Desulfosarcina ovata subsp. ovata: one gene and its partner. The protein of the gene in region 1 interacts with the protein of each later gene in a pairwise test. Links are inferred from orthologs where the notes say so. Each region holds a gene or a part of one and is shown on either strand. Other genes may lie near its edges. The genes, in order: GN112_RS05540 and lysA.

What was found.
Region 2: the proteins of GN112_RS05540 (region 1) and lysA interact in binary tests that used the Escherichia coli proteins (3 or more experiments, as listed by UniProt). The link is inferred for Desulfosarcina ovata subsp. ovata from one-to-one orthologs.

What each region holds. Positions count from the first base shown.
Region 1 is NZ_AP021879.1:1,254,609-1,264,892, reverse strand. The notes cover bases 5,069-7,880. They hold GN112_RS05540 (response regulator), read left to right. Parts: upstream 5,069-6,035; coding sequence 6,036-6,725; downstream 6,726-7,880. Other genes in these bases: GN112_RS05535 (sensor histidine kinase), read left to right, coding at 6,791-7,880; phoU (phosphate signaling complex protein PhoU), read left to right, coding at 5,329-5,988; pstB (phosphate ABC transporter ATP-binding protein PstB), read left to right, coding at 5,069-5,252. Outside these bases: GN112_RS05575 (MBL fold metallo-hydrolase), read left to right, coding at 1-459; GN112_RS05570 (hypothetical protein), read right to left, coding at 539-1,063; GN112_RS05565 (phosphate ABC transporter substrate-binding protein), read left to right, coding at 1,277-2,095; phosphate ABC transporter permease subunit PstC, read left to right, coding at 2,365-3,258; phosphate ABC transporter permease PstA, read left to right, coding at 3,258-4,238; more of pstB, read left to right, coding at 4,455-5,068; more of GN112_RS05535, read left to right, coding at 7,881-8,575; GN112_RS05530 (HDOD domain-containing protein), read left to right, coding at 8,716-9,942; GN112_RS05525 (sensor histidine kinase), read left to right, coding at 9,957-10,284. UniProt on the Escherichia coli protein: Response regulator member of the two-component regulatory system CpxA/CpxR which responds to envelope stress response by activating expression of downstream genes including cpxP, degP, dsbA and ppiA.
Region 2 is NZ_AP021879.1:4,302,152-4,312,558, reverse strand. The notes cover bases 3,880-6,814. They hold lysA (diaminopimelate decarboxylase), read left to right. Parts: upstream 3,880-4,693; coding sequence 4,694-5,935; downstream 5,936-6,814. Other genes in these bases: GN112_RS19030 (IS4 family transposase), read left to right, coding at 6,618-6,814; GN112_RS19035 (hypothetical protein), read left to right, coding at 5,948-6,385; GN112_RS19045 (class I SAM-dependent methyltransferase), read right to left, coding at 3,880-4,430. In the rest of the region: GN112_RS19060 (homocysteine S-methyltransferase family protein), read left to right, coding at 1-230; GN112_RS19055 (PAS domain-containing protein), read left to right, coding at 367-1,806; GN112_RS19050 (AsmA family protein), read right to left, coding at 1,803-3,857; more of GN112_RS19045, read right to left, coding at 3,873-3,879; more of GN112_RS19030, read left to right, coding at 6,815-7,883; GN112_RS19025 (acyl-CoA thioesterase), read right to left, coding at 8,095-8,373; GN112_RS19020 (hypothetical protein), read right to left, coding at 8,645-8,953; GN112_RS19015 (YhdH/YhfP family quinone oxidoreductase), read right to left, coding at 8,993-9,994; GN112_RS19010 (MerR family transcriptional regulator), read left to right, coding at 10,209-10,394. UniProt on the Escherichia coli protein: Specifically catalyzes the decarboxylation of meso-diaminopimelate (meso-DAP) to L-lysine. Is not active against the DD- or LL-isomers of diaminopimelate.

The DNA of each region.
Region 1 (10,284 bases):
GTCAAGCCCGCCACGGTCATCGTCACCGAAGCGGAGTCGGCCGAAAAGCTGGCCGGCCTCTGCGATGACATCCGGGTGGTCACCCCCGGTGATCGCCTGACGGTCGCCGGCATTCCCATCGAAGTCGTTCCCGCTTACAATACGGACAAAAACTTCCATCCCAAAGCCAAAAGCTGGCTGGGGTTTATCGTCACCATTGACGGGACGCGGATCTATCATGCCGGAGACACGGATCTGATCCCGGAGATGAAGTCTTTGAATGTGGATATCGCGCTTCTGCCCGTTTCCGGCACCTACGTCATGACTGCCGACGAGGCGGCGGCCGCCGCCCGGCTGATCGACCCAAAAACCGTCATTCCCATGCATTACGACGCCATTGTCGGCAGCAAGGCGGATGCCCGGGCATTGGAAGCGGCATTGGGCGATCGCATGAGGGTGGTGATTCTCGAGAAAAGTTGACCTGCCGGGGAGGTTAAAAGCGGAGTTCCGGAAAGGAGCGTCATCCAGGCCGGCGCCCAAAGGTGATTGGGTTATGATGTTAATTTTTCCGTAGCCAGTCAACCGCATGCCCGGCGTCGCGAAATACCTTATAGCGGCTGGGCAGACCGGCTATCTGGGCAAAGGCGACAAAAAGCTTGCCCAGTCCGATATTGATTTGACCGGATCCGACCAGGGCGACCTTTCTGGATGGCTGCCCTAAGGAAATATCCCCCAGGCGGTCAACAAGCCCCTTAATATCTGCAGTGGTCATTTTGATCCGGGTGACGCTGGAAAAATCCCACAACGCCTTATCGGTCAACGGCTCACGGAGGTATTGAATCGCGTGCGTGGCGATCTCGCCGGCCGCCACTTCACCGGAGACCCGAAAGAGCGTGCAGCCTGCTTTGGTTTCGACGGAAATCATGTTCCCGGGGCATTCCTTTGAAGATGTCGCTGCTGGATTGGCAAATTCGATACCTATAATTGTATACGAAAATGGTCCGCAATGTCCAGCATCCGATACCTGAAAAAAACGATGGTCCGCAGCACCATGACCATCCAGATGAGAAAAACCGATCTCCACACCTTTCTGAGCAAGAGTGAAGAAAAATGCGGCTCATGCAAAACTAACTGTCCGCTAACATAATCCTAACAATTTCGGTCTACTTTGCCTTCGATCGAGTTGGTTGGGATTGCCTATTAAACAGGCAGGTTAACAAAAACCTAATCCAATCCTAACCAAAATCTAACAATTGGCAGATAGCCTATGCCCCCATTGAACGGAGGAGAAAGACCCATGAAAAAATTGTTTCGCGTGATCGCAACCGTTGGTGCCGCCCTGACCCTTTGTGCCGCCACCGCTTCGGCCGGCAACCTGGTCATCAAGGGATCCACCACGGTGCTGCCCATTTCGCAGCTTGCCGTCGAAGCCTACATGAAGGCCCATCCGGATGTGAACATTTCCCTTTCCGGCGGCGGTTCCAGCAACGGCATCAAGGCCATCATCGACGGCTCCACCGATATTGCCAACGCGTCCCGCTTTATCAAGAACAAAGAAGTGGCCCTGGCCCAGGAAAAAGGCGTCTATCCGGTGCCTTTCGCCGTTGCCTACGACTCGATCATTCCGATCGTGCATCCGAGCAACAACCTGACCAACATTACCCGTGCACAGCTCAAAGACATTTACATGGGCAAGATCACCAATTTCAAGGATATTGGCGGTCCCGATTTGAAAATCGTGGTCTGCTCCCGCGATACTTCCTCCGGTACTTATGAAACCTGGGAGGGCAAGGTCATGAACAAGGAACGCGTCTCTCCCGCTGCTCAGGTGATGGCCTCCAATGGCGCCATCGTTCAGGCGGTCTCCAACAACAAATACGCCCTCGGCTACATCGGCATCGGTTACGTCAACGACAGCATCCGGCCACTGAAGGTCGATGGGGTCGAAGGCACCAAGGAGAGCACCCTCAACGGCACCTTTCCCATCAGCCGCCCCCTGTTCATGTTTACCAACGGATGGCCCAAGGGCGATACGCTGAACTTCGTCAACTACATGCTGCATCCCGAAAAAGGCCAGAAGCATGTAGAGGCGGCCGGATACGTGCCGCTGTATTAAATCGCTTCCATCGAGCGCTTCCTCTGAGAGCCTGTTTGACAAATCCGTCTAAGGCCCGCTAACGGCGTTGGAAAATGTCTCAAAATGCTCACATATTACCTATATGCTCCGCTTTCGAGCCACTTTCCGCCTTGTTATCGAGCCTGATCCAGACTTCTCAAACAGGCTCTGAAACACAGTCCGCCGGCCCGATTTCCGGTGGACTGTGCACGTGTTGCGATGCGAAAACCCTTCAACCAACCCCATACCCAGCAACAGGCAGGCAACCGATGGCCAACCGCCGCCAGACCACTGAACGATCGATGCAGGCGCTTTTTTTCATTATCGCCACGGCATCCATCAGCATTTTGTTTCTGATCATGCTTTTCCTGTTCAAGGAGGGCTTGCCGATTTTCAAAACCGTCTCGGTAACGGATTTTGTCTTCGGCAAATACTGGTACCCCACCTCGGATCCGGCCGATTTTGGCATTTTCCCCCTGATTGTCGCCTCGGTGGCGGTGACCGCCGTATCCGGGGCGATTGCCGTGCCCCTGGGCGTGATGACGGCCATCTACCTTTCCGAAATTGCCACTCCCCGGGTGGGCGAAATCGTCAAACCGGTGGTCGAGCTTTTGGCGGCCCTGCCGTCAGTGGTAATCGGTTTCTTCGGCATGGTGCTGGTGGCGCCGTTTCTGCAGAGGATTTTTGACATCCCCACCGGTCTGAACCTGTTCAATGCCTCCCTGATGCTGGCCTTCATGTCCATTCCGACCATCTGCAGCATTTCCGAGGATGCCATTCACAGCGTACCGGGTGCGCTGCGTGAGGCGTCGGTGGCCTTGGGGGCCACCGAACTGCAGACCATCGTGCGCGTGGTGGTTCCGGCATCGCTGTCCGGCATCAGCACGGCCATTATCCTGGGGCTTTCCCGGGCCGTCGGGGAAACCATGGTGGTACTCATGGTGGCTGGTGGTGCGGCCATGCTGCCCGGTTCGATTTTCGACCCGGTGCGGCCCATGCCGGCCAGCATTGCCGCCGAGATGGCCGAGGCGCCGGTCGGGGGAGAGCACTACTATGCCCTGTTTGCCACCGGCATCGTTCTTTTCATCTTTACCATGCTGTTCAATATTGTGGCTGACCATATCGCCCACCGCTACTCCCAGGTGGGGGAGGCGTCCCTGTAATGAATTCGCTACTGGTTTCCGATGTGACGCGGAAAAAAACAGCCGGCGACCCGATCGCCGTGCCAAGGATACAGGTCAAACCCATGTCGAGCACCCCACACCCCTTTCCCGGCGTCAGCGCGGCATACGACAAACGGCGAAAGCGGATCCAGAATCTATTTTTCGGCCTTTTCCGGGGGGCGGCGGCCATCAACGGCATCGCCCTTCTGGTGATCATCTATTTCATGGTGGCCAACGGGTGGCGGGCCATCAGTTGGGAATTTCTCACCCAGCCGCCCATGGAGTCGATGACCAAGGGGGGCATCCTGCCCTGTATCGTGGGCACCTTCTGCCTCAGTTTCGGCGCCATCATCGTCGCCCTGCCCATCGGGATCGCTTCGGCCATCTACCTGAAGGAATACGCCCGGCCAGGCAGAACCGTGCGTCTGATCCGCCTGGGGATCAACAATCTGGCCGGCGTTCCCTCGGTGGTGTTCGGTCTTTTCGGGCTGGCCTTTTTCGTGGTAATTCTGAAAATGGGCGTGAGTATCGCCGCCGGTGCCCTGACCCTGGGGGCCATGTCCCTGCCGGTGATTATCGGCTCTACCGAGGAGGCGCTCAAATCCGTTCCCGATACCTACCGCGAGGCCTCACTCGGGCTGGGGGCCACCAAGTGGCAGACCATCTGGCGGGTGGTCCTGCCGTCGGCCATGCCGGGGATTCTTACCGGTGCCATCCTGGGCATCAGCCGGGCGGCCGGCGAAACGGCGCCGATCATGTTTACCGGCGCGGTGTTTTTTACCCCCAAATTGCCCAGCTCCATTTTCAACGAAGTCATGGCGCTGCCCTATCACATCTACGTATTGGCCACGGCCGGCACGGAGATCGAGAAAACCCGTCATCTGCAGTATGGGACCGCCATTGTTCTGATCGCGCTGGTACTGGGAATGAATCTTCTGGCCATCATCTGGCGATCCCGGTTGCGCAAGAACCTGCAATGATCGGCGTTGCCGATACCCATTGCCTTAGGATCGGGGATGAAATTAATTGAACGTAATTGCGCCGGGCTTGTGTTCGTCTTCAAGGCGCATCAAGGGTTGCATACCGGGAGTATGTGGCCGTTGATGCAACGCGGAAGACGGGCGCAAGAACAAGCAATTTCATTTAATTAATAAAATTCCCGATCCTTAACACCGATTCCGGTTAGGATGCATACCATGAACCGTCCTGCACAACAGGAAGAACCGAAGACCACCCGCACGGACATCAAGATGACTGCGGAGAATCTTGATTTTTATTATGGCGACTTCAAGGCCCTGCACGGGGTTTCGATGAATTTCAAATCTTGCGAGGTAACCGCCCTGATCGGTCCCTCGGGATGCGGCAAAAGCACGTTTTTGCGTTGCCTCAACCGGATGAACGACCTGATTCCCATCAGCCGGGTGGAAGGGGCCATCACTCTGGACGGGGAAGATATCTATGCCCCGGATGTGGACGTGGTCATGCTGCGTCGTAAGGTGGGCATGGTTTTTCAGAAGCCCAACCCTTTCCCAAAATCGATTTTCGACAACGTGGCTTACGGGCTTTGGGTGAACGGGGTCAAGGACAAGGCGTTTGTCCAGGAGCGGGTCGAAGAGAGCCTCAAACAGGCGGCCATCTGGGACGAGGTCAAGGACCGGTTGCAGGCAACGGCTCTGGGATTGTCCGGCGGTCAGCAGCAGCGTCTGTGCATTGCCCGGGCCCTGGCGGTAAAACCCGAAGTGGTGCTGATGGACGAGCCGGCCTCCGCCCTGGACCCCATCGCCACCCAGAAGATCGAAGAGCTGATTCATCAGCTCAAGGAGACCTATACGATCATCATCGTCACGCACAACATGCAACAGGCCGCCCGGGTCTCCGACGTAACGGCGTTCTTTTACATGGGCAAGCTGATCGAAGTCGGCGAGACCGACACGATTTTCACCCGGCCGAAAAAGAAACAGACCGAGGACTACATTACTGGCCGTTTCGGTTGATCCCCGGCCCATCCCTTGTGCGGCATGCCGCCTTAGACCCAACGGTCCATAATCGCACCACAAAGGAATTTTGATCGTGAAACACTTTCAAAGAGAACTGGATAAAGTCAAGAAGATGATCCTCTCCCTGGGCGCGCTGGTCGAACAGGGGGTGCACCGGATCAAAGCGGCCATCGAGGAACGCAATGTGGTTCTGGCCAGGGATATCATGCGCTTGGATCACGAAATCGATGAAATGGAGGTGGAGATCGAGGAGGAGTGTCTCAAGATCATTGCCCTGCATCAGCCGGTGGCCGCCGATTTGCGCTTTCTGATTGCGGTGGTCAAAATCAACAACGACCTGGAGCGCATCGGCGACCAGGTGGTCAATATCGCCCAGCGGGTGCAGCAGATCGCCAAACAGCCGGTGGCCCCGTACCAGTTCGATTATTCGGTGATGGCCGAAAAAGCCGAAACCATGCTGCGCATGAGCCTGGACAGCCTGGTCAACCAGGACCTCGACATGGCCATCGAGGTTCTCAAACTGGATGATGAGGTGGACAAACTCAAGAACGAGGCCTATGATCGCATCAAACAGGCCATGGCCGACGGCGCCACCAAAGATATCGGCTACATGATCAACCTGTTGCTTATTTCCCGACATATCGAGCGGCTGGGCGACCATGCGACCAACATTGCCGAAGAAGTGATCTACATGATCGAGGGTGAGATCGTGCGGCACGGAAAACTCGATTGATGGCCGTCGAAGTCCTTGCAACCCCCATCCCATCAAATGGTAATCGAATGAAAAAAGAGAAAATATTGGTGGTGGACGACGAGGAGGACATCCTCGAACTGGTCCGCTACAACCTGGCTCGTGAAGGATATACGGTGGTGTGTGCCGCCTCGGGGGAAGAAGCGCTCCAGGCGGCTGAAGCCGAACCGTTGGACCTGATCATTCTGGATCTGATGCTGCCCGGCATCGATGGCCTCGAAGTGGCCCGGCGGTTCAGGCAGAACTCACGCACCAAGGAGACACCGATCGTCATGCTGACCGCCAAGGGGGAAGAGGCCGATGTGGTCGCCGGCCTTGAACTGGGCGCCGATGATTATGTGACCAAACCCTTTTCACCACGGATTCTGATCGCCCGCATGCGCGCGGTGATCCGGCGGCGCAGCGGGCTTTCCGAGATGAACGGCGATGTGCTGAAGGTTCGGGAACTCGCCATCCATCCGGGGCGTCGCCATGTGACGGCCAACGGTCAGTCGCTGGACCTGACGTACACCGAATTCCAGGTGCTTTTTTTCCTGGCCAAAAGGCCGGGATGGGTGTTTACCCGTACCCAGATCGTGGATGCCGTACGTGGTGACGACTATCCGGTTACCGACCGCAGTGTGGATGTTCAGATCGTGGGCCTGAGAAAGAAACTGGGCCGTTTCGGTCACTATATTGAAACGGTCCGCGGTGTGGGCTACCGGTTCATTGAAAGCTGACATGCGAGCCACCAATATTTTACAAATCCGTCAACCCTATCTTCCCTCAAAACCGATTGACTCCGATGAATAAGAAAAAACGCCTCATCTATCAGCTGTTTCCTTCCTACCTGCTGATCACCCTGGTCTCCTTGTTTGCCGTGAGCTGGTATGCGCTCAGTTTTACGCGTCAGTTTTACCTGGACCGTACCCAGGCGGATTTGGAAGTCAGCGGCCAGATGCTGAAAAAACAGGTGATGCGCCTGCTGCGTCCGTTGGATGCGGCGGCGTTGGACCGGCTCTGCAAGGACGCCGCCGGCGAAACCGTGAAGCGGGTGACCGTTATTCTCCCCGACGGGAATGTGGTGGCAGATTCCGAGGAGTTGCCGGCCAACATGGCCAACCACATGGATCGTGAGGAGATTCGCGACGCCTACCAGGGTACGCTGGGGGTCAGTGTGCGATTCAGCGAGACACTGCAGCAAAAGATGATGTATGTGGCCCTACCGTTGGTGGCCGATGAGAAAATGATCGGTGTCATGCGCACGTCCATTCCGGTGACCGCCATTGATGAACGCATTGGTGTGATCCGCTCTCGTATCGCCATCGGCGCCCTGTTGGTGGCCCTGTTGGCCTCGGGGGTCAGCTGGGCCGTGTCCAAACGCATCACCACTCCCATCGAGCGCATGCGCGAAGGTGCCCGGCGATTTGCCGACGGTGACCTTCTCTATCGCCTGCCGATTCCCCGGACGCGCGAGTTTTCAGCCCTGGCGGAGACCATGAACCGCATGGCCGACCAGCTCCGTCACCGTATGGAGGAGATGACCAACCAACGCAAGAAAACCGAATCGGTGCTGGCCAGCATGCGTGAGGGGGTGATCGCCACTGATCTGGATCAACGGGTGATCAGCATCAACCCGGCGGCGGTGATGATGTTCAATGTGTCCACCGAGAAGGTCAGTGGACGCAGCATTTTGGAGATTATCCGGAACCACGATTTCCAGACGCTGATGGATCAGAGTCTCGGGACAGGGGAAAGCCTTGAATCCGATATTGTCCATCTGCAAAATGGCGAACAGATTTTTAATGTGGCCTGCACCCCGCTAATGGATGCCGTTGGCAAGCGGCTCGGCGGGTTGGTGGTGGTCAATGATGTGACCCAGTTGCGCCGGTTGGAGAACATGCGCCGCGATTTTGCCGCTTCGGTTTCCCATGAGATCAAAACCCCCCTGACGGCCATCAAGGGGTTTGTGGAAACGCTTTCCAGCGGCGATCTGGAGAACCGTGAGGAGACCCGCCGTTTTCTTGATATCATCGAAAAGCACGTCAACCGATTGGCGGCCATCATCGAAGAACTGATGCAACTGTCGCGTATCGAACGGGATGACGAGGTCCAGCAGATCGGCACCGAAAACTGCCGTATCGAGTCGGTGCTCAATACGGCCATCCATCTGTGCCACGAGGCCAGCCAGGAGAAGAGCATTGCCGTGAAGCTCGCCTGCAAGGCGGATCTTTGCGGACTCTTTGATGCGACTCTTCTGGAACAGGCAGCCGTCAATCTGCTGGATAACGCCATCAAATACAGTCCCGAAGACAGCGTCATCCGGATCGAGGCGCTGAAAAACGGGGACCAGATTGAGATCCGATTTATCGATCAGGGACCGGGTATCGCCAAAAAGCATCTTTCCCGACTTTTCGAGCGTTTTTACCGGGTGGACAAGGCCCGCAGCCGCAAACTCGGGGGCACCGGCCTGGGATTGGCCATTGTCAAGCACATCGCCCAGGCCCACGGTGGTAGGGTTACCGTTGAAAGTGAATTGGAAAAAGGCAGTACCTTCACCCTGCACCTACCGGTCAGGAACAAAATTTAATCCCGCATACAATCCCACCAGGCTTGAAAAACATGGTCAAGTATTAGTGCATTATGACGATACTGCAACGTAGAGGCGATAATATGTAATTCAGTGCCGCCTGGCGAGGCATTGGACCAAAATTGATCAGGCCGGATTCCATGGGCTACATTGCAGTCGAAAATTTGAAGCAAGGGATGGTCCTGGACGCCGATGTCCATGACTTGAATACCCGCTTGCTGCTGTCCAAAGGACAGAAAATAGCTCAAAACCATATTCGGATATTAAAAATATGGGGAGTCGCGGGTGTCAGCATCGTCGGAAGCACAGACGAAAAGGCCACCGATCTTCCACCTCTGGATGATGAACAGGTCGCGATGGTAAAAGCGTCCATCGACCTCGTCTACAAGAAAGCCGACCTCAATCACCCAATATTGAAAGAAATTTACAAAAACGCGTTGATCCAGCGAATAAAAGGCACATTCGGGGATAGCCATGCATTATCCTGCCAAATTTTACCGGATGGCCAAACGTTGGGTAAACCTGAAAAACTTAAAAAACAGATTGATCAAACCGATATCAAACTGCCGGATGCACCGACGATCATTTCAGAACTGAACCAGGTCATTGCCGACCCATTGGCAACCTCGAACGATGTCGCTCAAGTTGTTTCCAGGAGCCCCAGCCTGGCCGCCATGCTATTGAAAATTGTCAACTCCGCATATTATGGCTTTCCGTCCAAGATTGACCGCATATCCCGTGCCGTGACCATTATTGGAACGAAAGAAATCAGCGGGTTGGCCCTCGGCATCTGTGTTATGCAGGCGTTTCAGGATATTCCCGATGATGTCATGAACATGGAGGCGTTTATCCGTCATAGCCTGGCTTGTGGTATGGTATCGAGAATACTGGCGGCCCAGAACAATATGGCGCAGACCGAACAGTTGTTTGTTTCGGGATTATTGCACGATGTCGGCAAATTGATTTTATATAAATATTATCCGGAGCATGCAAAAGCCTGCCTGGGAGTGGGTTTTTCTTCCGACACATCCATATTTCAGGCCGAGAAAAAGATCCTTGGATTGAGCCATCCCCAAGTTGCAACGGTGTTACTGAAAAAATGGAACCTTCCCGGTGATTTGACTGCCAACATCGTGCACCACCACGCACCCGGCAGCGCACCCGATCCAAAGACGGCAGGGATCGTCCACGTGGCGGATATCATTGCCCATGGACTCGCTATCGGCAGCAGTGGTGAGCGATCCGTCCCCCATTTTGACTGTTCTGTTCTGGGTCAAGTGGTGAAATCCAAGGAGAGCATCAAAATGGTTTTTCGTCAAATTGTTCATCAATTCGGACCGATGGATGCCATTTTCAGTAATCAATAATCGGAGTTCGTTTTATGGTCACGGGCGAAAAAGCGATGTTGAATGGGGACCCTCAAGAAGACCGCCTTCGGTCTATTCACAATGCCCTTGAATATGCCCTGACGTTGGGTGACTTTCAAGAAGAAGTCAGCCGTGAATGCACACCCGAAGCGATCGCAGGGGAAACGATCAAACGCATCAAGCGCATCATTCGCTTCGATTCCTGTGCCATCTGTCTTGTGGATGAGAAGACGTCCGATTTGCAGATTTGCCAATGTATGCCGGTTGATGAAAAAGCTTTTCTGGAAGCGGAACTGGCGTTTATGATCGATAATGGATTCGTTGCCTGGGCGATCCGTGAAC
Region 2 (10,407 bases), 3.0 Mb from region 1 along the record:
ACACCTTTCACCCCATCCCGGCGGATTGGCGGCTGGACGGGCAAAAGACATCAGACGGTCTGCTCCCCCTGCGCAACGATCTGGGGCCGGACGCCTATGCCGTTCATGCGGCCCGTTGGCTTGACGCCGGGGCAAGCGTCATCGGCGGCTGCTGCGGCACCCGACCGGCGCACATCAAAAAACTGCGAGACCTGATCACGGCGCGGTACCCCGATTTTCGCGGAAGTTGAGAGACGCGCTATCGGGCAGATTGCTTTTTCGCCCATAAGCGTTTGCGCTTGATCCTGCTGCGGGCCGATGATATGTGGAATCAGGTTTGCTTCCCAACCGAAAGAACCCCAATGTTGCATTGGGGTGAAGGCTGCCATGCTTGACCGCGACAATCAGGACGATCTCTTTCCGTCGGCCAATCCGATTCCCTGGCGCCACGTCCTTTCACTGCTCTCCGAAGGGGTGGCGGTGCTTGTCCGGGGGCGGGTGATCTACGCCAATAATGCGCTGTGTGAAATGACCAGCCGAAACCGCGGCGAGATTCTCGGATGCACGTTTTTGAGTATGGTGGCCGAAAATGACCGTGCTTTCGTCTCTGACTACCTGCGGCAGGTCGATGTGGCCTCTGCCGCACCGATTACTTTCAGGCTGGAGCGCGGTACCAGTGCCGGACGTCAGGTCCGCTTGACGGTCGCTGGGCTGCAGCTGCGCGGCCAGTATACCGACGATCCGGGCATCTGCTGCAGCCTGACCGATGTCACCGATTTCCAGGATCGCATTGTCGCCCTGGAGCGGGATAACCGCCGTATGCGCAGCCATCTGGACGATACGGAGAGTGTGCTCATCTCCTTCGCGCCTTACGACTGCAACGACATTTTACTGGTCAACCGGCATGTGGAGGCGTTGTTGGGCTGTTCCATCAAAGATATCATGAACGGCCGGCGCCACCTGTTCGATTTTGTCCATCCGGACCATCTGCCGCAAGTCATGGAATTCTACAACAAGTTTCCCGACATCCATGAAACCGAGGAAATCGAATACCCGATCGTCAACAACAGCCATCAGACCCGATGGGTGCGCGACATGGGCAACACCCTTTTCGTCGAGCACGGCCACGGGATGCCGCGTCGGATCGACCACACGCTGGTCGACATTACCGACCAGAAGAACCGTGAACTGGAGCTGAAGGAGGAACGCCGCAAACTGTCCAGCATCCTGAAAAACAGCACCGACATGATCTACCGCGTGGACCGGGCGGGGAATTTTCTTGAGCTGAATCCGGCGGGAATGAAGCTTTTGGGCTTTGGCGAGGATCTGAAAGGCCGCAACATCCTGGATGCCTATATCGATCAGCGCCAGCGGGAGCGCTTACTGAACCAGTTGGAGGAAAAGGGTCATGCGCAACAGCTGACCAAGTGGAAAATGGCCAACGACGCCATTATCGATGTTGTCATCAATGCCGTCAGGGACGGCCAATCTCAAACCGGCGATCTTTCCTACCAGGGGATCGTCCACAATGTCACCCACACCCTTGAACTCCAGAAACTGGAGACCATCAAAAAAATGGCCGGCGGTTTGAGCGACAAAATCAATACGCCGCTGATGACCCTGTTGATGAACATCCAGATGATTCGCGAAAGCGTACAGGACGGCATGCAGGATACCGCAGACATCCTCGAGTGCCTGGATGAGATGGAGAAAGCCTACCACAAGATCGTCGGTCCAATGGCGGCGGTACGGGAAACCTACTGGCACATCGAAGAGGTGCCCGATGGTTGCGGGGGCACCATTTATGAAATCCACGACAAACGCTAATTGTTCAAGACCCCCTTCAACAATCCCTTGACCGTATCTTCATACGGTTTGACTTCCTCTTTTTCGAACAGCTTTTTTACTTTCTCGTTTTCGAATACCTTTTCTTCGAGCTGTTGCTGAGCGACGGATTTAAGGTCGGGTCTGAATTTCGGGTCTGAGAAGGAACCGGAGACCAGCACCGGCACAACCAGTCCGGTGTATTGGGTCGTATCCCCCTGGCCCTTCATCGTGCCGACCAGCTTCGGTTCGATCCTGAAGTCGACGGTCTCTTCTACCAGATCTGCGCTTCCGGCGGCCAGCAGACGCAAAAATGGCGAACTCATGCTGGTCTGCTGGGTCGTTATCACGCCCTTTGCGGCGGAAAAAGGGATTTTCAGTTCGGTAAAATCGGTACGTGGCTTTTCTCCGGAGGTCTCTGCCAGTCCAAAGGCGGCCTTGGTGTTGCGCACCATGTTGGGCAGATCGACGCCCACAATGGCACCATCGGTCAGGCGAATCTCACCTTCGCCACTCAGGGTCCGTTTGATCCGATTCGGATCGTCACCGGCCATTTTCAGTTTGATCTCGGCGTTGGTGGTGCCCTCCAGGATATCCTTTTCCATCTGGTCCTTCAGCAGCGGCGCCACCTGAAGGTTGCGGATCTGCGTGTCAATACTGCTGGACGGGACCGTGCCTTTCACATTGAACAGACCGCTTCCGGCAATGGTTCCCTGGTAGGCGTTGAGACTGAAGGGATCGAGACGAAACACGCCGTTTTGGGCTTTCACGGTCAGTTGCAGGTCGCTGATAGCGGCTTTGTTGACAATGATCTTGCCGGCTTTCATTTTCCCGTCCAGGACAAGCTGACGCAGCGCCGTGTAATCGATCGTTTTCTGTGCCGACGGCGTTGATGATTGCCCAGCTTTAGGTGACGGTTGCTTCTCCCCACCAGGGGTGGGCTGAGACGTTGTTTTCCGGGCAGTCGATTGCGGGGGCAGGTAGCGATCCACGTCGATCTGGTTAAGGTCGAGGGTAAAGGCAATCTTGGGCCGGTCAAACTGGCTCGCATTCAGGGAAAAATCCATATCCGTGGCATCAAGGGTGAGTTTGCCTTCGGAGACGGTGGCTGCCGTCTGATCGGCCTTGAGATTTGCCGTCAGGCTAAGCGTTTTAAGCACATCCGGATCGGCCGTCTGAACCGTGTTGCCCAGTCCAAGCCGATTCATCACGGCTTTCGCCGAAAAAGGCTTGACCGCCAAGGCCAATTCAATTTTTGGGTTTTGGGCCGGGTTGGTTACCTTGCCGGCAAGGCTGACGTTGAGTTCCTCGAATGCCTGTATGGATATATCAATCGGGATGGTTCCCTTGCCGATGTCCCGGCCCACCGGTCCAACGCTGCCTTCCAAGGCAACCGGTTGATTGTCCAGCCGGGCACTGGTTTTGAACTGAACCGGATTGTCAAAGGAGACATTTTTAAGGCTCAGGTTGAAATCGGTCACCTCCCGGCGGGTGCCGGCCGCCTCGTCGATATAAACGATCGCCCCCTGATCGATACCGAAATCGCCGACCACCAGCTTGCCGATCGGCAGTTCCGCAAGTGGTTGATCCACAGTCGGTTGAGCCGATGCAGGGGATTTTTGTTTTACAGCAGGGGCGGCGGGCGCCGCTTTCGGGGTCGAAAATTGCCAGTTCGTCCTGCCGTCACGGTGTTTGATCAGCGTCACCTGCGGCCCACTGGCAATGAATTTCTGGACTTCGATATCTTTTTTCAGGAGAGGAAGCAGTTTGACCCGCACCTCGAAGGATTTGATTTTCAGGAATGCCGGTTTCTCAAATCCCTTTGGATTGCCCAGTTCCAGATCAGAGAAGGACACGCCTGCCCAAGGGAACAGGGAAAGCTTCAGGTCACTGCCGATCTGAAAAGTCCTGCCGGTGGCCGCGGCCACTTTTTCTTCCATCAACGGTTTGTACGTGTTCAGATCCACGAAAAATGGGACGACCAGAAGAATGACGATCAGCAGCCCCACGATACCCAAGCCGCCGATAAGGATCCATTTGATCACTTTATTCATCGTTTACCTCCTTTTTTATGCAACATTGGGGTGGATCTTGATCGCCACCAGTGCGGCCGTCTGATCGAACCTGTCCGAATGGTGGGCGTCTGATTTTTTTTCTTCGTAATAAACGATGCGCAAGCTTTCAAAGGCGTGCAGCAGTTCGTTGGGCTGCAGGCAAAAGGCATCATCTTTTTCCTTGCCGATGAACGATTCGAAAATGAGTACGCCGCCCGGTTTGAGCCCCTTCAGGATCATGGGGAACAGGCGCCGATCGAGAAAACGGAAGTTGACCAACAGCGTATAGCAATCTTCCGGCATCTGCCAGGTGTCGAGATCCAGGCAGTGCACATGGATGTTGGGATGCCGCCCGGTGAGCTTAGCGGTGGCCACGGTCGAAATGTCCACCGCATCGACCGCAAACCCTTTCTCGGCCAGAAAAATGCTGTTGCGCCCGTTGCCGCAGGCGATGTCCACGGCGTTGCCCAGGGGGGCCAGGTGCCAGAATTTCTCCAGAATGGCGGCAGGAGTAGCGGCCCCCGGGTCTTTCCGATATTTTTCATCCCAGCGCCGGCGGTCCTGATCGGTCATGGTCGATGAATCTCCGATTGATGTTTTTGGTTACCGGGATCTTTTACCCGCAGACGGTATGGTGTTTAAGATAATGTTTTTGGCAAGGCCAGAGGGAGAAAGCTGTATCAACCATACCGCGACGACCGATAACGAAGCCTAAAAACATTATCTTGAATGCTATAGTTTCGTCAACGCCGATGGTTATGCTATATATTAATCACTGATCGTCATGACAACATCCTTGTTGTTTCATGGACCCGGCGCAGCCAAGGAGTACTGCAATGGATTATTTCGAATACCGCGAGGGCCAGCTCTGGGCCGAGGAAGTACGGGTGGCGGAATTGGTCGAGCGATTCGGCACACCGCTGTACATTTACTCTGCCAAAACCCTGACCCGCCATTTCCTGGCCTTCGATGCCGCACTGAAAGGCCTTGATCATCTGACCTGCTTTTCCGTCAAGGCCAACAGCAATGTCAATCTGCTGCGTCACCTGGGCACGCTCGGCGCCGGTGTCGACATTGTTTCCGGTGGAGAGTTGTACCGGGCGGTGCGGGCCGGTATCGCCCCCGCCAAAATTGTCTTCTCCGGCGTGGGTAAACAGGCTCACGAAATCCGCGAGGCCCTGTCGGCCGGCATTCTCATGTTCAATGTGGAGTCGTCCCAGGAACTGGAATGTATCGGGCGCATCGCCCAGGAGATGCAGACAGTGGCCCGCATCAGCATCCGTATCAATCCGGACGTGGATCCCAAAACGCATCCCTACATTTCCACCGGCCTCAAGGAAAACAAGTTCGGCCTCGATATGCTCGAGGCCACGGGTGCCTACCTCATGGCCAGAAAGCACCCCTTTCTGGATCCGGTGGGCATGGATTGCCACATCGGCTCCCAACTGACCCAGATCGGTCCTATTGTGGAGGCACTGGAAAAACTGCTCGTCTTTACCGATCGGCTGCATGCCTCGGGAATCGCCATCCGTTATCTTGACCTGGGTGGCGGCCTGGGTATCACTTACGACGACGAACAGCCGCCCCTGCCGGCCGACCTGGGCCGGGCGATTTCCACAGCACTGGCCGGACGTGAGCTGACCGTCATCCTTGAGCCGGGCCGAGCCATTGCCGGCAACGCGGGAATCATGGTTACCCGGGTGCTCTACACCAAAAAGACGCCGATGAAGCATTTCGTGATTGTGGATGCCGCCATGAACGACCTGGTGCGTCCCTCGCTCTACGGTGCCTACCACCGCATCTGCGAAGTCACCCCCACAGACCGGGGCCTCATGACGGTCGATGTGGTCGGCCCCATCTGCGAGAGCGGCGATTTTCTGGCCCAGAATCGCCTGTTGCCGGCCCTTGCGCCCGGGGACACGCTGGCCGTTTTCTCTGCCGGTGCCTACGGGTTCAGCATGGCATCCCAATATAACTCCCGCCCCCGGTCCGCCGAGGTGCTGGTGGACGGTGAAAAAAGTCTTCTGGTGCGCCGGAGGGAGACATACGAGGATCTGATTGCCTTGGAAGTAGAATGAAGGCACGGAAAGATGATCAACGATATGGCCGTTGTCATGGCTGCCATCCAGGCCGCCATCCCCCTGGACGGAAAAGTCCGAACCATTTATGCGGAAGAGACGCGCGACCGGGTAAAGGCCTTTGAGGATCTGAACGAAAACTTCGACTACGATCCAGGAGAATATGCCGGGGCGTTTGGCGCGCCAATCCGCGTTTCTCCCTCAAACCCGAATACAGGAAAAAAAGCCAAAAAAACCCTGAACAATCTGGATTTTCATCTTGTTCCGGCAACCACCTTCGTCGATGGCCTTGAGAGCATGGCGAATCTCGAAATCGGCCGGATGCCGGTTTTCAAAATCGGGGCGCTCGCCCGGCTGGATGACGCGGTGTTCGATCAGGCCAATGGCAGCATACTGGCGAGCCGTGAAATGATCGACCGCTATCGAATGGTTTTAGGGTCCGCGCAATAAACTCTGCGTGGGAGCACAAGTTGTTTTGTACCTGATCAGGTGGGGTTCCCACGTAGGAGCGAGGGAACCAGACAAAGGAAGGAGTGAGATGAAAAAGATGGTTGTCGCGCAATACTGTTCGGCATATATATTGCCATAACATCCTGTTATTAAAATAAAAAATAGCACTGGACAAAAAGATCGCTTTGTGTTTTAATCATGGTGGGTACAATTAATTAATCAGGAGGTCTCCATGAGCGAACACATCGACAAAAATGTTTTTCAAACAATTCTATCACCGGTGCTACCATTGATTGAGGTTAATCAAAATAGTCTCCATAATGATTTGGACACTTACAAGCTTTCATTATCATCGTTCACCACAAATTTGCTTTTTGGAATAATAACCAGAATTAAAAGCGTTGGACAAATCGTCACTGAGATCAAAACATCACCAACTGCTAAGGCATTAGGATTGGTCGTCGCATCGAAGTCTATGTATAATGAAGCGTTTAATCGTTATCCCCCAGAAATATTTAAAGATATATTCCATCAGTTGGTAAAAGAATTGGATTTGCATAAAATTCCGGAAATCAGTCATCTTGGAAAAATGCTAATTGTAGATGGTTCGCTTTTTCCGGCCATTTCCAATATGGCATGGGCTTGTTACAAGAAAACCGCTAATGCGATCAAAATGCATTTATCTTTTGAACTCAACCGAATGATTCCAACCGAATTTATCAGTACGGAAGGTAACTTTTCCGAAAAAGAATTTGTTAAGCAAATTCTTCGCGAAGGCATTACATATGTCTGTGATCGAGGCTATATCGCTTTCAATCTGTTCAAGCAGATATCCGACAGCAATGCATTTTTTATTATTCGCGGAAAGTCGAATATGACGTACACTGTAAAAGAGTGTCTCACTGCCACCGTACCGGATACATTCTTGAAATTTTTCAGTGACATCACAGATTCAAATATAATATTCAATAGCGATGAAAACAAAGCAAGTTATCGTATTGTTAGCTTTACGGCTATGGGCGAAAACTACATTTTGATCACAAACAGAAATGATTTGACAACTTACGAAATTATAATGCTTTACGCTTACAGGTGGCAAGTGGAACTTTTTTTTCGCTTCATAAAAAGAACCTTCAAGGGAATTCACTTAATGAGCCAATCTCCTCATGGCGTACAGATACAATTCTACTTGTATATGATTGCTTATCTATTGTTATTATCATTCAAACAAGATACGGAAATAATAAGCAGAGAAAATGAAAAAGATGAGCATGAATCTGAAGAAAATAATAAGAACGAAGCCTTGCTAACTTCATCTTCATGCTCCAATTCAAATGCAAAAAGACCATATGTTTGCGGGTTAGTAACTCTTCTTGGAGAAAAATTAAAACAGTTTTATAAAATTGGTCTTCACTGGTTATTAGCAGTAAAAAATAATTTGTTAGAAATATTTGATGTGAATATCGCCAAAGTTATTGCTCAATACTCTTATCAATGAATGTGCCGAACAGTATTGGTTGTCGCGACACTCGTGTTCGTCTTTTCCGTCGGAGTGGCAACCGCCCGGAATAATCAAAGGGCCGCCAAACCTTCATAGGCTTGGGCATCTTTGATGAACCGGGCCGGAAAAGCGGTTACTTTGCTGGTTTGATAATCAAAGTACAAAAGGGTCACCGAACCTTCGGCGCAGATCTGATCTTTCAGGGTAATTAAAAAAACTCCATGACAATTGACTTTTGATTGATTTCACGGATTCTGCATTTCACCGTGATCACAGCGCCCAATCCAAGCTCTTTTTTGTAGTAGCAATGCGATTCGGCGACAATCAACCCGGGATTTATGGTTTCACTGTCGAAATCATAACCCAGCGCCGCCAAGTACGCAATTCTTGCTTTATTAAAAAATACCAAATACTTGTTAACGGACGCATGGTTGCGATAATTGACATCTTGTTCTCCAACCGTCAGTTCAACTGAAAAATGAAACATGCAAATCAACCTTCTAAGGCGATTTCTGTCAAAGAATATACCCGCCTGCTTGTCTTTTCATCCGTCTTCTGCATTGGGCGTTTCCACACATAGCCCCACTATGCGTAAAAAAGCCCGCCTTGAATACGAATGAAAATCCTGCGCATCCTGGTATATGCTTATCCGCCAATCGCCTAAAACGGGTTCAAGTAAGAAGGAGAGCACCGTTCTAAAGATAAGTACGTCCTTCGCTTCGATGAAGCGTTTACTATAGACAATATGTTCAACCATATCAATGTTTAAGATAGGGATGGGAAAAGGGCAGCACTAAAAAATCGCTCATGCCTTTTACCTTGGCCCGTCCAACGGAAACCTTGCCATCGTCATCGCCCGGGATCTTTTCGGAAAACCAGGCATCGAACAGGGCGTGCGTGTTGCCGGTAATCACCCCCACCGGGTAGTCGACCGGTCCCAGGCCGGCAACAAAACCGTCTGGATCGGTGCCCAACGGCTGTCCGGCCGGGCCGTTGTACCATTGGTAAAAAGGATTCTCCTTCAGGGCATCGGCAACCTCACTACCCTGGTTCGGGGGGCTGAGCATGACCACGCGCCCAAGATTTTCTTCTGTGTTGATGGCGCCTTAATTCGTCAGATTGACGACGCTGCGTCCCTTGTGCTGTCGGTTCAACATCCGATCGATCCGCTGATCCAGATCTTCCAGGCGGATCTCCTCGACCATGGTTTCCGGCATGGGTATTTTCCACTCATCAGACAGCTTTTCCCAAGTTTCCAAACGGTGGGGCATGGGACAGTTCTGAGAGTCAATGCCCACCAGGGTCACTCCCCGGAGGATGAAGGGGTATACATTGACGGGCAGTTCCGGTGAGGCGGCATTGCCGCAGGTGGTGACCACGCCGTTGGCGTTCATCGACTTGACGGCGGTTGCCAGGATATCTCCGCCCACCGCATCGATGCTGCCGGCCCACTGGCTTTTCAGCAACGGCCGGCCACTTTTGTCCGTGGCCTCATCAATGCTGATGATGCGTTTGGCCCCGATTGCATTGAGGTAGTCCGACCGGTCCACCTTTCCGTTGACGGCGGCAACAGCATAACCCAGCTTCGACAGGATGGCCACGGCAATACTGCCCACGCCGCCGGTCGCACCGGAAACGAGAACTTCCCCGTGCTCGGGAAGCACGTCGTGGCGGATGAGTTGGAATACCGAAAGGCCGGCGGTGAATCCGGCGGTCCCATAGCCCATGGCCTCTCGCAGGGTCAGTCCCTTGGGCAGGGGCACCACCCATCCGGCCGGCACGCGGATGTACTGGCCGAATCCGCCGGCCGTGTTCATGCCCAGATCATAGCTGGTGACGATGACCGGATCGCCGGGAGTAAATCGCGGGTCACTGCTTTCCGCCACGATGCCGGCAGCATCGATGCCCGGTGTGTGGGGATAGTTGCGGGTGACGCCTTTGTTGCCGCTGGCCGATAAGGCATCCTTGTAGTTCAGGGATGAGAAATGAACCCGGACCAGCACGTCACCGGCCGGCAGGTCGTCCACACTTTTATCCTGGATTTGCCGCAGGTATTGTTTGTTTTCGGTTTCGGTGATGACGAGGGCTCTGAATGTTGTTGGTTTCATGAAACCTCCATGGGGTTAGGGGGGCATGGTACAACTGCATGTCAATTGACATTTGGATTTTGGCATTTGTTATTGATTGAATCAAGGTCGTTGATTTCTGATCCCTCCAAAAACAAGAATTATGGGGTTGACCCGACAATTGGTTCACAGTTTATAGAAGGTGTTGCCATGGCCATGGCGCAACCGATAATCTGTCAAACCAAGGAGAGTGACCATGTCAAGCAACGTCAGCAAAAATGAGTGGGTCGATATGTTCCGTGAAATCGGATTGACCGAAGAGACCATGATGAAATGGCATCAACTATTTGAATCCCGTCATCCTGACGGCCACGCGGCCTTTCTGCAATGGCTGGGAATTCCGGCTGATGAGATTGCCGATATCCGGACACGCAGCAAGTAAGGGCCAAATGTGG